DNA from 2 places in the Enterococcus sp. AZ103 genome. Region 2 is predicted to be linked to the other one. Evidence: predicted binding sites of a transcription regulator. Region 2 holds the regulator's gene; the other holds the start of a gene.

Region 1 (7,267 bases), on a different contig from region 2:
GATCAAAATTTAGATAGACAACAAGAATTAATTGCGGAATGGCAAAAAGATAAAAATGTTGCTGAAGGCGACTTAATTTATTTCAATGAAAAAGTTTCAGGTAAAGATGTAAAAAATAGAGTCGAATTATTAAGAGCTTTAGATTATTTAAGAGAGCGAGACACTTTTTTAGTCACAAGCTTGGATCGATTAGGAAGAAATAGCAAAGATATTAAAGACTTGTTGCAACAAATCAAAAACAAAGGTGCCAATATTGAAATTTTGGATCTCCCCTCTTTTGCAGGTGTCACTGATCCAACTTTACGAGAGCTGCTATCAAATTTAGTAATTGAAGTCTTCAGTTATGTTGCAGAAACTGAACGGACAAAAATTAAGGAACGCCAGGAACAAGGAATAGTTTTAGCAAAAGAAAGAGGTATTTATAAAGGACGTCCGCTCAAGTACCACGCGGACGCAATAGGCGCTGATAAACTCGTTTACGATAAAGCTATTGATATGTTATCAAGAGGATTTACGGTTGCAACGATCGCAAGGGAATTGAAATTACCAAGGAAAACAGTTTATTCGATTAGGGATAGAAACAATAGGGAGAATATCTAATGAAAAGGAAAAATATAGGTTGCATTTATAAATTTCTAATTCTTGCTTCATTAATCAGTATTACAATTACATTTTTTTTGGTTAATAAAAAGATGCTAGAAAATGATGCACTCTTAAAATTGGTACCAGATTTAATAGGTTTTTTTATTACATTGTCCGTATCCTATTTAGGGTTTTCCATGATCACATTACAATTAGAAGAGAATGATGAAAAAGAAACAAAAAAGTTTATTTTACAAGTACGTCCTTTTTGGAGAAAGGCTAATAAACTAGAAGATAGTATAAAATTTTTAACTGCAAAAACTTCAAATTCAATCATTACTAATATTAAAATTTATAATTTATTCTATTACAATAAAAATTCAATAGATATTAATATTCTATATAAAATTATGACTAATATATATCCTTCAGACAACCAAGATATTTATTTAAATAAACTTGAATTAACGAATCAACTATTTAATAATTCTAATTCAAAAAACCTTTTACTTTTTCCTATAACAATAGAAAATCGCAGTTATCTTACTCAAGACACAAATTTAGAACTCAAAGATCAACATCAAAACAACATTGTAAGGCAGTATATGGATAAGACTAATCAGGAAATAGAAGTATTCACATTTATTTTATATAATACTGAAAGCGGAGAGCAAATGCTTACTGCTGTATCAGAAGAATTAACCTGCCTAAGTTTTGTTATTAAAAACGGTATTAAAAAACCTTATCCCAAAGTACAAGATATACCAGACGAATTATCAAGCAACGTTGATATTTTTTTAAAAGAGTTAGATAATATCGAAAAAAACTATAATATACTAAAGAGCCAATAATTAGTTTATATCAACTGAACAATTACATGTTTTAGGTATTGATTGTTCTTAAATAACCGAAAGAATTGCTTTGAGATGATTTTTCGTTTCAGAGCTTTTTTGTTTTTCTAGATATTTGCAAACCGAACTTATGTTCGGTATAATCTCAATGAAGGAGTGACCTTTATGATAGATTACAATAAAGAACCTCTATCAGATTATTTTTTAATTGATATTAAATCATTTTATAGCTCTGTTGAATGTGTGGATCGTGGGCTTGATCCATTAACCACTAATTTAGTCGTGTTGTCTACGGCTGACAACGTAGGTGGTAATGGATTGATTTTAGCTTCTTCCCCAGTAGCTAAAGCAACTATGGGAATATCAAATGTGTCTCGTTTTAATGATCTTCCCTACCCTTTGCCTAAAGATTTAATTTTGGCACCGCCTAGAATGAACTTGTATATCAAACGTAATCTTGAAATTAATAATATTTTTCGTGATTATGTTGCAGATGAAGACTTACTGATTTACAGCGTTGACGAGTCGATTTTGAAGGTAGAGCAGTCTCTTAACCTATTTACAGACAGACAGCTGACACGTAGTCAGAAGCGCCGACAGCTTGCTAAAATCATACAGTCTGAAGTGAAGAAACAAACTGGTTTAGTTTGCACTGTAGGAATTGGCGACAATCCCTTGCTTGCAAAGTTAGCACTAGACAATGAAGCAAAACATAATGATGGATTTATTGCTGAATGGAATTATGAAGATGTCCCTACCAAAGTTTGGGGCATTAAAAACATGACTGATTTTTGGGGTATCGGAAAAAAAATGAAGCTACGCTTTAGAGATATGGGTATTACCACCATAAAAGAGTTGGCTCATGCTGATCCCTGGGCGCTGAAATCGCGACTAGGAATATTGGGTTTGCAATATTATTATCACGCTAATGGTGTAGATAGAACAGATATTGCCGTACCTCCCCCTCCTACTCAGGAAAAAAGTTATGGCAATTCTCAAGTGCTACCTAAAGACTATGTACGAAAAGAAGAAATAGAGTTAATCATAAAAGAAATGGCAGAACAAGTGGCTATCAGAATACGAAAACACAAATGTAAAACACAATGTATTCACGTAAGTATCCGTCCTTCTTTTTACGAGGAAGAGAAAGGATTTTCAAGACAATTAGCCATACCAGCCACAGATAATACCAAAGAGCTACAAGAGCAATGCCTTTACCTTTTTAGAAAGCATTACACTGGATATGCCGTAAGGAACGTGGGAATTACCTATAAAAAATTAGTTTGGACGGATGTGTTACAGCTAAATTTATTTGAAGACCCACAAGAACAAATCAATCATGAAAATTTAGATTTAGTGATTGATAAAATACGTCAAAAATATGGTTTTGAAGCGATTATTCATGCTTCTTCTGCTTTGGAAAATGCAAGAAGTGTGAAGCGAGCAAACGTTGTCGGAGGGCACGCAGGCGGTCATGGAGGTTTAGATAATGACAATTGAATATCAAGATCGAGGCGTCATAAAATACAATGGATTCTATTTGTCAGATCATACAGAAAGATTAGATAAAGAGAAAGAATCTAAGAAAGTAAATCCTCGAAAAATGCAGATGGATAGTGACGAAATCGGGACTATCCTAACAGAAGCAGCACGTAGCAACTTAGAGGTTGCAATTCAGAAGGAAGAACGAGATTTGAATGGTAACTACCCTGATGATATTTCAGGTAAGATTAACGGCTATGATGAATTAGGAATTTTTGTCGGCAATCAGAAAGTGAATTATGACGAGATTAGAAATATTGAGATCATTTCATTCAAGAAATGGAGTTCCCTATCCTGATGAACATTATTAGACAATATGAATTTGGATTAATTAGTTTTGAAGAATTTACAGAATTACTATGGGGTTCTGGACAGCAGCTATTGATTGCTGAAGGCGAAGAAGCCTTAACTTATTACCTGTGGGCTACAGCAGAAGCAACTGATACAGAATACTTCTTACACTTATCTTTTAATTCGATATAATATTCTAAATATGATAATAATAAAAAAACCAAGGAACAAGACATTTCCTTGGTTTTTTTATTTCATTTTTCTTTTTTACGACTTTTTGCTTCATATGTGCGCATATACATGTCAAACATCGTCCTTTGCTCTGATTCAATTGAGTTTTCTAATCTATCTAATAGTGCTGCTACTAAATCATCTTGTGTTTCATAATCAAGTGTATTTTGTAAAGCATTGATTCTATTAACGTTATATTTTTGTATTCGTATTGTTCCATACACTTTATTTTTTCTTGGTCTTCCAACTTTTATTTTACTTTCTTCATGATTTGTTTGTTGGACTTTCTCAAATTCTGTGAGACTAAATGTATTAGTTGGTTGAGACATAGGTGTTTCTTTTACTTCTCTACGGCTTGGGTCTCTTTTGAACTCTTTAACCATTAACTAAGGCCCCCTATTTTGGATAATAATTCGTCAGCAATTTCTGTGTAGAGAGTGTGCAGTTTAGTATCATGATAATCCCATTTGTCAGTAAAATCTTTATCAGAAATGCCTTCTCTATCGTATCTTTTAAGACGGTCACTGTGTTTTACAATATGATCAAATACATTGTCCGTTCCAAACAATTCAATTGCGTCAGAAATAATTTGATTATCAATAGCAGAGTCATTTTTCATTAATACTGGTAATATGCCCGCAATATCAAAATCAGTTGAAGGGTAATTGTCATAGAATGTCTGAGCATATTCCCAAAATGCACCTGCACCATCTAAAGAACGTTGCTGAGTTTGCAATACAATGATAATGTAATCAGAGCTATAGATCGCTGAATCAGTAAATTTAGAGATTGTTGGTGGGCAATCAATAATTATTAAATCATAATCATCTTCTACTTCCTTTAATAATTGTTGAAAATATGCAATTCGTGCTTCTTTATAGTTTTCCGTTCCTAAAGGAAATTTTAATTCTAAAAAATCTGGATAATTAATAAAGTCAACATGTGATGGTAATAAAAATAAATTCTCCATCATTTCAACAATAGCAGGTCTCAAATCTCCATCTTGCACAGCAACCATCATTGTTTTTTGGAAATCAAGAGTTGATTTATGCTGTTTGGTATAAGTTCTATTCAATAATTGTGTCGAGTTAGCTTGTGGGTCAAGGTCACATAAAAGGACTTTAATACCCTGTTTTGCTAGTTCATAAGAAAACATTACTGAATTTGTAGTTTTACCTACTCCACCTTTAAAATTACCAAAAACGATTTTTTTTACCATAATTATCCTTCTTTCCATATATATTGAAAAATTTCTATTAATCATTTTTTACTACAAAAATATTTTACCATAAATATTTTCTTACTACAACAAATATTTGCTAAACTTACTATTTGTATATTCTACTATTTGTATATTCTACTATTTGTATATTCTACTATTTGCATTAAATACTATTTGTATATTCTACTATTTTACTACAAAAAGTATTTGAAAAACATGACAGAAAAGCCTGTTTGATACTTTTTTCAATGTATCAATTTTTTTTTGTATATTATACTATTTGTATATCTTACTATTTTACTACAAAAAAAAATATGACTTTCACTTTTTTACTATTTGTATATTTTACTATTTGTATATCTTACTACAATAATTTTATAACTATTTGAATTTCTCTTATAATCAGCTAAACTTCTTTCTTGAAGATGCTGTCAATGAAAAAGATAAATAGCAAGGAGGTACACTATGAATCAATTTAAATATTTTAGTAACCAAAGAATCTATAACGATATCTATTTTCAATATCCCAAAGTTTTTATTTATGGTGATAAATATAAAACTTTAAGCGATGGTGCAAAACTCGCATACATGCTTTTAAAAAATGAACTGACAAGTGCCATTCATCAAAATCTTGTTGATGAAAATGGCTATATATATTTTGAAATGACTTCAAGCTATTTAGCAATACTAATGAATTGCAGCGAACGGAAAGTCGCTAGGGTAAAAAGTGAACTTGAAGAAGCAAATTTGTTAATGCAAGTAAAAATGGGATTTGATAAAACTTCAGGAAAGAACAAGCCTAATCGTTTGTATTTAGCAGAGCTAGAAGTCACTGATCGAGACGTTTATTTAATGAATAGAAACGCTGAAACCCTTGATAATAGCGGACATGCCAAAATGGCAGGTCGGTCTAAGAGTGTCGAAAATGCCCAAAAACCTGATACAACAACCATACAAGAAAATAAAAAAACATCAAAAACGGCTGAAACCCTTGATAATAGCGGACGTGCCAAAATGGCAGAAAATGTATATAAATATAATAACCAAGACACTAATAGACACTTAAAAGACACTGACAAAGACGAATTACAAAATCAAATTTTTCTTGATAATTTTGTTGCCTCTTGCCATACGTCTCAAGTACCTACTTTTATTCCTGACAAAGTTTTGCAACTCATTGCGACTTTCTCGCCAAGCTATGAAGTTGCAAGGCAAACAGTAAAAACGATCCATAATGCCAAATATAAAGCACAAGAACAAACTGGAATCACGATTGTTTTTGAGGAACTAGAACAACAAGGAGTTGCTGCAGAAACTGAACTTTATCAAACGTTGCTAAAGGCTTATCAGAAAAATAAAACAGAAAAAGTAAAGGATATCCAAAACCTCATTTTTGTTTATGTACGTAATTGGTTTATTGAAAAACCAATAGCTCTTATTCAACAAGATCAAAACAAAGAATCCTTGCCAGATGTAAGTATAGACAGTTGGTTATAGATTAAAAAATAATTAATAAACGTACTTTAAATAACGTTTAAAACAAATGATTTTCGTTTATTATCATTGTTGTATAAGCGTTAATGCTATGATAAAATAATGATGGAAAGCGATTGTTGGGTTGTTGGTATATTATTTGTTGGTAAGAATAGTCTGTTTTACACAAAAAAAATGAGAAAAACGATATTATAAATCGGTTTCCTCGGTGAAAATGAAATTTATTGTTTGCAAAAAATATTTTGTGTGGTATTCTTGTGGCAAGTAAACGACTGAAATACGAAAACTAAAATAGTTTTTGTATTGCAAATATAATCGCTTGTGGTGGACGTAACTTGTTTACCATAAATAGCAGAGCCCTTACTACCTCTACCAAACAAGGACGCCAATCCTTGAATGGATCATAGAAGTAGCAAGTGCCGATACACACATATCGGGTTACGCTCCGCTTTGTTACAGATTGCTCTGCAACAGTCTAAATAATATCATATTTACAGGCTTTAGAATACTTTTTTTAGATATTTCTTTAGAGGTTCTTGTAAGAAATCAGAAAGTTTCAAAGGCAAAATTTATGATTTTTTAGATAAGCAGAATAAGATGTGACAAAGTTAGGAGGCTGACACGATAATGTGTCAGCCTCTTTTTGTGGTCATGGAATAAAATTCATGTCTAGCATAAGCGATTATATTTTTCGAGAGAGAAGTTTTGTCAGTCAAAATTTTTAATAAACTCGCACCGATTGATAAAACTTTTCGCTTGACAGTTATGTAATTCACTTGACAAAAAGAACGTATGTTCGATATAGTGTGGATTAAGCTTGGTATGAAAGCAATCATAATGGTCATTTTTAAATTTCTAATGAAAGGAAAAAGGGTGTTGGTATGCGAAAACAAATTGGGATTGCTGATATTAGCCGTTTTGCTAGTAGATTAATCGTTTTTGAAAAAAGCTATTATGCTAACAAAAATGCAAAAGAGCCTTATAAGAATATCAAATGTGCTCGTTACACAGTGAATGGCAGAAATGGTGATAAGGTGCAAAGTCATTTCATAAA
Region 2 (7,267 bases):
AATGAAGCGATTGCTTATGCCAACCAACAAAATATTGATGTGATTGTGACCGACCATCATGAATTGCCACCAGAACTTCCTGAAGCTTATTGTATTATCCATCCAAGATTTCCAGGTGGTAATTATCCATTCGGTGAATTATCGGGGGCAGGTGTGGCCTTTAAACTAGCAACAGCTTTACTTGAAGAGGTTCCAGTAGAGTTGCTCGATCTAGCTTGTGTAGGGACGATTGCGGATTTAGTTTCCTTAACTGGAGAAAATCGTACAATTGTTAAACTAGGTTTACAAGTAATTAAGCAAAATCAACGATTAGGACTGACTCAATTATTAAAAGTCAGCGGTGTAGATTACCAAAAGATTGATGAAATGAGTATTGGTTTTAGTATCGGGCCTCGTTTAAATGCGATCGGACGTTTGGGAGATCCTAATCCAGCAGTAGATTTAATGACCACTTTTGATCCAGATTTAGCCAACGAGCTTGCTGAAAAACTTAATTTAATAAATGATGAGCGAAAAAAAATTGTTCAGGATATTACTGCAGAAGCTTTAACGATGCTTGATGAGACAGCGCAAGTTCATTTACTAGCAAAAGAAAACTGGAATCCTGGAGTATTGGGTATTGTTGCCGGAAATATTTTAAAACAAACGGGAAAGCCAGCGATTGTATTAGCTATTGATGATGAAGGAAATGCTAAAGGCTCTGGTAGAAGTGTCGATAGTTTAGATTTATTCGCGATGTTAAATACGATGAGAGAATACTTTACTCATTTTGGCGGTCACGCAGCAGCTATCGGTTTAACCATGCCCGTAGAAAAAATACCTGCTTTACAAGCGGCAATGAATCAATATATTTCAAATAACCAGATCGATTTATCAAAAAGCAATAGCTTGTTAATCGATGAAAAAATATCTATATCGAATATCTCTCTAAAATTAACCGATGAATTAAAAGTTTTAGCCCCATTTGGTACTGATAACCCTGCTCCACAGTTTATGCTTGAGACGGGCAAAGTGAGTGGCTTTCGTTTAATTGGTGGCGACCATCAGCATGTAAAATTTAGCTTAGTGGACAAAGAGTCAGAAGTAGACGTTATTGGTTTTAATTTTGGTGAAAGTCAAGAGGAATTACAACAAGATGATCTTTCCTTTGTTGGGGTATTAGAAATCAATGAATGGAATGGACAGAAGAAAGTTCAGTTTCGACTTATTGATTTTAAGTCAGAAGGTCTGCAAATAATTGACCGTCGTGCCAAACATACTTGGCAACAAAAAATTGAAGGAGATAAACTGTTATACCTAGCTTTTCAACCAAAGACTAAAAAAGTTTTTCAACCAATTTTTGGTGATCAGATAATCACATTCGACCAAGCGTTACCAGCTGAAATTGATAGTTATCAGCAATTGGTGATATTAGATTGTCCAGATGAATTAGCTATTTTGAAACAAATCGTTCACTTAGGTAACTTTCAAAAAGTCTATCTCTATCTTTATAGTCGTGATCAAGCTTATATTAATGGTATGCCTGATCGGCAACAATTCAAAGATTTATATAAATTTATCATAAAGCAACAAAAATTAGATGTGCGGTACAAGTTAAAAAACATTTCAAATTACTTAAGAATTCCTGAGAATCTGCTAGTCTTTATGATTCACGTGTTTTCCGAGTTGAAATTTGTTACAATAGACGACGGTGTTTTGGAAGCTGTCTCGCAGCCGGAAAATCGTTCATTTGAAGAAAGCCAAGCTTATCAGAAACGATTAGGTCAAATAAATAGTGAAAAATTTTTATTATTAGAAGATATCCAAAGCATCAGAAATTGGCTGCAAAATTAAAGTAAATAAATAGCTTATAGTATGAAGCAGGAGGAAACACAGATGAATTTGAAAGATTATGTGGCAAGTATTGAAGACTATCCTAAAGAGGGAATTGTTTTCCGTGATATTTCACCATTAATGGCAGACGGAGATGCTTACCGAGAAGCAACTAAGCAAATTGTTGATTATGCCAAAGAAAAGCAAATTGACATGGTTGTTGGGCCAGAAGCACGTGGTTTTATTGTTGGTTGCCCAGTGGCTTATGAATTAGGTGTTGGTTTTGCACCTGTTCGTAAACCTGGTAAACTTCCGAGAGAAACAATCGAAGTGGAATACGATAAAGAATATGGAACAGACACATTAACTCTTCACAGTGATGCGATCAAACCTGGACAACGGGTTTTAGTGACAGATGATTTATTAGCGACAGGTGGAACAGTTAAGGCGACGATCGAATTAATTGAACAACTTGGTGGGATTGTAGTCGGTTGTGCATTTTTAATCGAGTTAGAAGATTTACATGGCCGTGATAAAATTGCTAATTATGAAATTTTGACATTGATGGATTATTAAAAAATCAGCCAAAGCTATATGCAGCTTTGGCTGATTTTTTATTATGCTGATTTATGAAAATGATCGGTGTAATCATAAGGATTTACATAGTAGTAGTCTTCTCGTGGTTCATCTTCTGGATAATAATGTGGATTCATTTGTGCCATCTTGCGGCGTTTTTGCCGTTGTGCGTATCTCTTGTCATCCCAAAGCATGAACCAAGTCAAAAACAATCCCGAAAAGAACAGTACGTTAGCCAAAAGACTCAATTTTCCAATCAATAAACCTAACAATAAAACTGCAATAATTAGTCCAAAACGACGAATAGCTTTCATTTTTGATTCACTCCTTAAAAATATGTATAGAACAAGCGTTCGTATTTCTATTATACGAATGTTTGTTCGATTTGTAAAGAAAAAAATTAATCGGAGTTCCACCGATTAATTGATTCTTAAAAAATATGGTTTCGATATAAGCCAACGACTTTTCCTAAAATAGAGACATTTTCTAAAATAATAGGTGCCATGGTATCATTTTCTGGTTGTAAGCGAAAATGATCAGTCTCCCGATAAAATCTTTTACAAGTTGCTTCGTTTTCATCCGTCATCGCAATGACAATCTCTCCGTTAACAGCTGAAGCTTGTTTACGTACAATCACATGGTCACCGTCATAAATGCCAGCATTAATCATACTTTCTCCTCGAATCGTTAGCATAAACAAACTGCCATCTTCACTTGATAAATCTGGCGGCACAGGGAAAAAGTCAGATGCTTCTTCTACCGCGAGAATCGGTTCGCCTGCTGTAACGACGCCTAACATTGGTATGACTTTTGGTGCAGCACCAATCTTTTCTAATCCCGTGATCGTTAATTCTATTGCTCTAGGCTTTGTTGGATCTCGTTGAATCCAGCCTTTTTTTTCAAGTCTTGCTAAATGACCGTGAACAGTTGAAGTCGATGATAAGTTCACCGCTTCTCCAATCTCACGAACGGTTGGCGGGTAACCTTTGAATTCAACCCGTTCATGGATAAAACGAAGAACTTCTAATTGTTTCGTCTCGGTTCTCTTTGCCATGATCACACCTCTTTCTATAAACAAAGTTTAGCATAGAATAAAAAATCAAACAAGCGTTCGTATTTATTTTTCTATTCTAATTATTATTTTTTGAATTTTTATGTATAATATAGTCAAAGTGAGGTGTATAGAATGCTTTCTGAAGAAAAAATTGCTCGTATCAATGAGTTAGCAAAAAAGAAAAAAACAAGTGGATTGTCTGATGAAGAAACAAAAGAACAAAAGGAATTACGTGAAGAGTATTTGCAATCTGTTCGTGGTGGGATGAGACATCATATTGAAGGGATGAAGGTAGTCGATCCTGATGGAAAAGATGTTACACCTGATAAATTGAAGAAAATTCAAAAAGAAAAAGGACTGCATAATAGAAAATAATCATGCATTTCTATATTGAATAACCGTATTAAATCGGTTACAATGAAATTTGTAATAATAAAAGTATTTAGCACCAAAAAGGAGGAAAAGTTTTTGTTCGACAAAACAGATCAACTAGGTGTCAACACCATCCGTACATTAAGTATTGAAGCAATTCAAAAAGCCAATTCAGGTCATCCAGGTTTACCAATGGGTGCTGCACCTATGGCTTATGCATTATGGACAAAACATTTGAACATCAATCCAGCAACTTCATTAAACTGGCCAAATCGTGACCGTTTTATTTTATCTGCAGGACACGGTTCAGCAATGCTTTATAGCTTGCTTCATTTAGCAGGATTTAATGTTACTATTGATGATTTGAAAAATTTCCGTCAATGGGAAAGTAAAACACCAGGGCATCCGGAATACCATTTTACTGATGGCGTCGAAGCAACAACTGGTCCTTTAGGCCAAGGAATTGCCATGGCTGTCGGGATGGCAATGGCTGAAGCACATCTAGCTGCTACTTATAACCGAGACAGTTTTAAAGTGATGGATCATTATACTTACACGCTTGTTGGTGATGGTGATTTAATGGAAGGTGTCTCACAAGAAGCTAGTTCTATGGCTGGTCATATGAAACTTGGCAAATTAATTGCTTTATATGATTCAAACGATATTTCATTAGATGGTCCAACCAATAAAGCTTTTACCGAAAATGTTGGTGCTCGCTATGAAGCTTATGGTTGGCAACATATTTTAGTAAAAGATGGTAATGATTTAGAAGCCATTTCAAAAGCGATTGAAGAAGCAAAAGCTGAAACTGAAAAACCAACTTTGATTGAAGTTAAAACAGTTATTGGATTTGGCGCTCCAGATGAAGGAACTAGTAAAGTTCATGGGGCACCATTAGGAGCAGAAGGTATTGACGTGGCGAAAGCAGTCTATGGTTGGGAATATCCTGATTTTACAGTGCCTGAAGAAGTAGCTGCACGTTTTAAAGCAGATATTCAAGATAAAGGTGCAAAAGCCGAAGCTGATTGGGATGAAATGTTTGCTAATTATGCTAATGTTCATTCTGAATTAGCAAAGCAATTTAAAGATGCTTTCAACAATGTTTTACCTGAAAATTGGGATGAAGCTATTCCTGTTTATGAAGAAGGTTCAAGTCAAGCGAGCCGCGTATCTAGTAAAGATGTGATTCAAGGAATTGCTAAGAATTTACCAACTTTCTGGGGCGGATCTGCTGATTTATCTGGTTCAAATAATACAACAATTGCAGATGAAAAAGAATTCCAACCAGGTTCTTACGAAGGACGTAATATTTGGTTTGGTGTTCGTGAATTTGCAATGGCGGCAGCTATGAACGGTATTCATCTACATGGTGGGACAAGAGTTTATGGCGGAACATTCTTTGTTTTCGTTGATTATCTTCGTCCAGCGGTTCGTTTATCTGCGATTCAAGGTTTACCAGTCACTTATGTCTTAACACATGACTCAGTAGCGGTTGGTGAAGATGGACCGACTCATGAACCAATCGAACAATTAGCCAGTATGCGTGCAATGCCAAATGTTCAAGTAATTCGTCCAGCTGATGGTAACGAAACAGCAGCAGCTTGGAGAGTGGCTATCGAAACAAATGATAAACCAACAATTTTAGTTTTAAGCCGTCAAAACTTACCAGTCTTACCAAATAGCAAAGAAATTACTGATGCTGGCGTGAAACACGGTGGATATGTCGTGTCTAAACAAGCTGGTGAAACACCAGAAGGGATTTTAATTGCAACTGGTTCTGAAGTAAGCTTAGCAATCGAAGCGCAAAAAGTTCTGAAAGAACAAGGCAAAGATGTTTCTGTCGTATCATTACCAAGTTTTGATTTATTTGAAGCACAAGATGCAGCTTATAAAGAATCTGTTCTACCTAAATCAGTTAAAAAACGTGTAGCAATTGAAGCTGGTTCAAGTTTTGGTTGGGAACGGTATGCAACGACTGAAGGAACAACGATTACGATTGATCATTTTGGTGCCTCAGCACCTGGACCATTTGTATTAGAACAATTTGGTTTCACAACTGAAAATGTGGTAAATACATTTAACCAATTATAAAAAAATATCTGAAGGAAGTAACCTATTAAAGGTTGCTTCTTTTTTATTACGAAATTAAAATTTAGTTGCTTAATGATTACAGATGTTACACTCTTTTAACAAATCCATCAAAATATTTTGAAACGTTTGTGAATTATTTCTTGATGACCTATAATTATTATGAAAATAAAAGGATAATTAGGGAATAATTTGGAGGTACCAATGAATCAATATAAAACACGTAGTGAAAAACATCTAATTAAAAAGATGAGAAGAAAAACTATTGCAAAAAAGTCATTTGTATTGGCAGGAACGACTTTAGCGATTTCACCAATTGCAGTTAGTTTAAGTAATCATAGTTTGGTTGCTCAAGCAGAAGAAGTTTCAAGTCAGTCTGCTTTTATTAATCAAATTGGTCAATCGGCAGTAACTATTTCAGCAAATCACGATTTGTACGCGTCAATTATGATTGCTCAAGCTCTAGTGGAAAGTGGTTACGGTTCGTCTTCATTGTCACAAGCACCATACTATAATTTATTTGGGGTAAAAGAATACAATGGTGGCGCATCTGTCAGTATGAGTACCCAAGAATACTTAAATGGTCAATGGGTAACGATGTCGGAACCGTTTGCCGTATATAATTCATATAATGAATCTTTTGAAGCGCATGCCGATCTTTTACAAGGAACTTATTATGCTGGGGCTTGGAAGAGTCACACGAGTAATTATCAAGAAGCAGCTTATTATCTACAAGGGCGTTATGCTACGGACCCAAGTTATGCCAGCAAACTAATTTCAATCATCCAAACTTATAATTTAACCCAATATGATACAGGTACTGCCGTTAACAATACAACTAATACAGCTCCCGCAACAGAAAGTACAGTAACTACTGAAACGAATGTAACAGCCACAACAAGTACTTACACTGTTGCAGCAGGAGATTCTTTATGGGGGATTGCATCTAGTCACGGAATTTCAGTTGATCAGTTATTAGCTAATAATGGTTTAAGTGCAGATTCCACATTATTACCAGGCCAACAACTTACAATTTAAAAATGATTAAAAAGTACTGAAATTTCAGTGCTTTTTATTTTGAAAAACTTGATTATATCAAGGAATTATCTATAATAAGCTGGCTTTTATTTAAAAAGAATAGTATTATTTAAGAAAGATTATAAAAAGGAGGTTTCCTTTCATGACAGAACAAACTGTAAACCACGCGATAGACGATTTAAAGGCTGGTGGTATTCGCATCACACCGCAACGTCATGCTATTTTAGAATACTTAATTACATATAAAAACCATCCAACTGCTGATGAGATATTTCAAGATTTAGAAAGTCGTTTTCCTAATATGAGTGTAGCAACGGTTTATAATAA

The links. The regulator LexA, encoded in region 2, represses DNA repair genes until DNA is damaged. The targets are predictions, from matches to a motif close to CNAACANNTGTTNG.
Region 1: ID741_RS19880 (Y-family DNA polymerase) is a predicted target of LexA. The motif match lies at 1,557-1,570, and genes of this name have one in related genera.

What each region holds. Positions count from the first base shown of each region.
Region 1 is NZ_JBIOSI010000005.1:13,819-21,085, reverse strand. Features, by position in the region: gene ID741_RS19890 (recombinase family protein) at 1-600, shown strand, start outside; gene ID741_RS19885 (hypothetical protein) at 600-1,433, shown strand; gene ID741_RS19880 (Y-family DNA polymerase) at 1,599-2,933, shown strand; gene ID741_RS19875 (hypothetical protein) at 2,923-3,273, shown strand; gene ID741_RS19870 (hypothetical protein) at 3,273-3,458, shown strand; gene ID741_RS19865 (DUF5388 domain-containing protein) at 3,521-3,880, opposite strand; gene ID741_RS19860 (AAA family ATPase) at 3,880-4,716, opposite strand; gene ID741_RS19855 (replication initiator protein A) at 5,185-6,216, shown strand; gene ID741_RS19850 (type IV conjugative transfer system protein TraE) at 7,095-7,267, shown strand, end outside.
Region 2 is NZ_JBIOSI010000001.1:2,190,487-2,197,753, forward strand. Features, by position in the region: gene recJ (single-stranded-DNA-specific exonuclease RecJ) at 1-1,833, shown strand, start outside; gene ID741_RS11020 (adenine phosphoribosyltransferase) at 1,876-2,388, shown strand; gene ID741_RS11025 (hypothetical protein) at 2,430-2,702, opposite strand; gene lexA (transcriptional repressor LexA) at 2,819-3,442, opposite strand; gene ID741_RS11035 (DUF896 family protein) at 3,575-3,817, shown strand; gene tkt (transketolase) at 3,911-5,905, shown strand; gene ID741_RS11045 (glucosaminidase domain-containing protein) at 6,107-6,940, shown strand; gene ID741_RS11050 (Fur family transcriptional regulator) at 7,083-7,267, shown strand, end outside.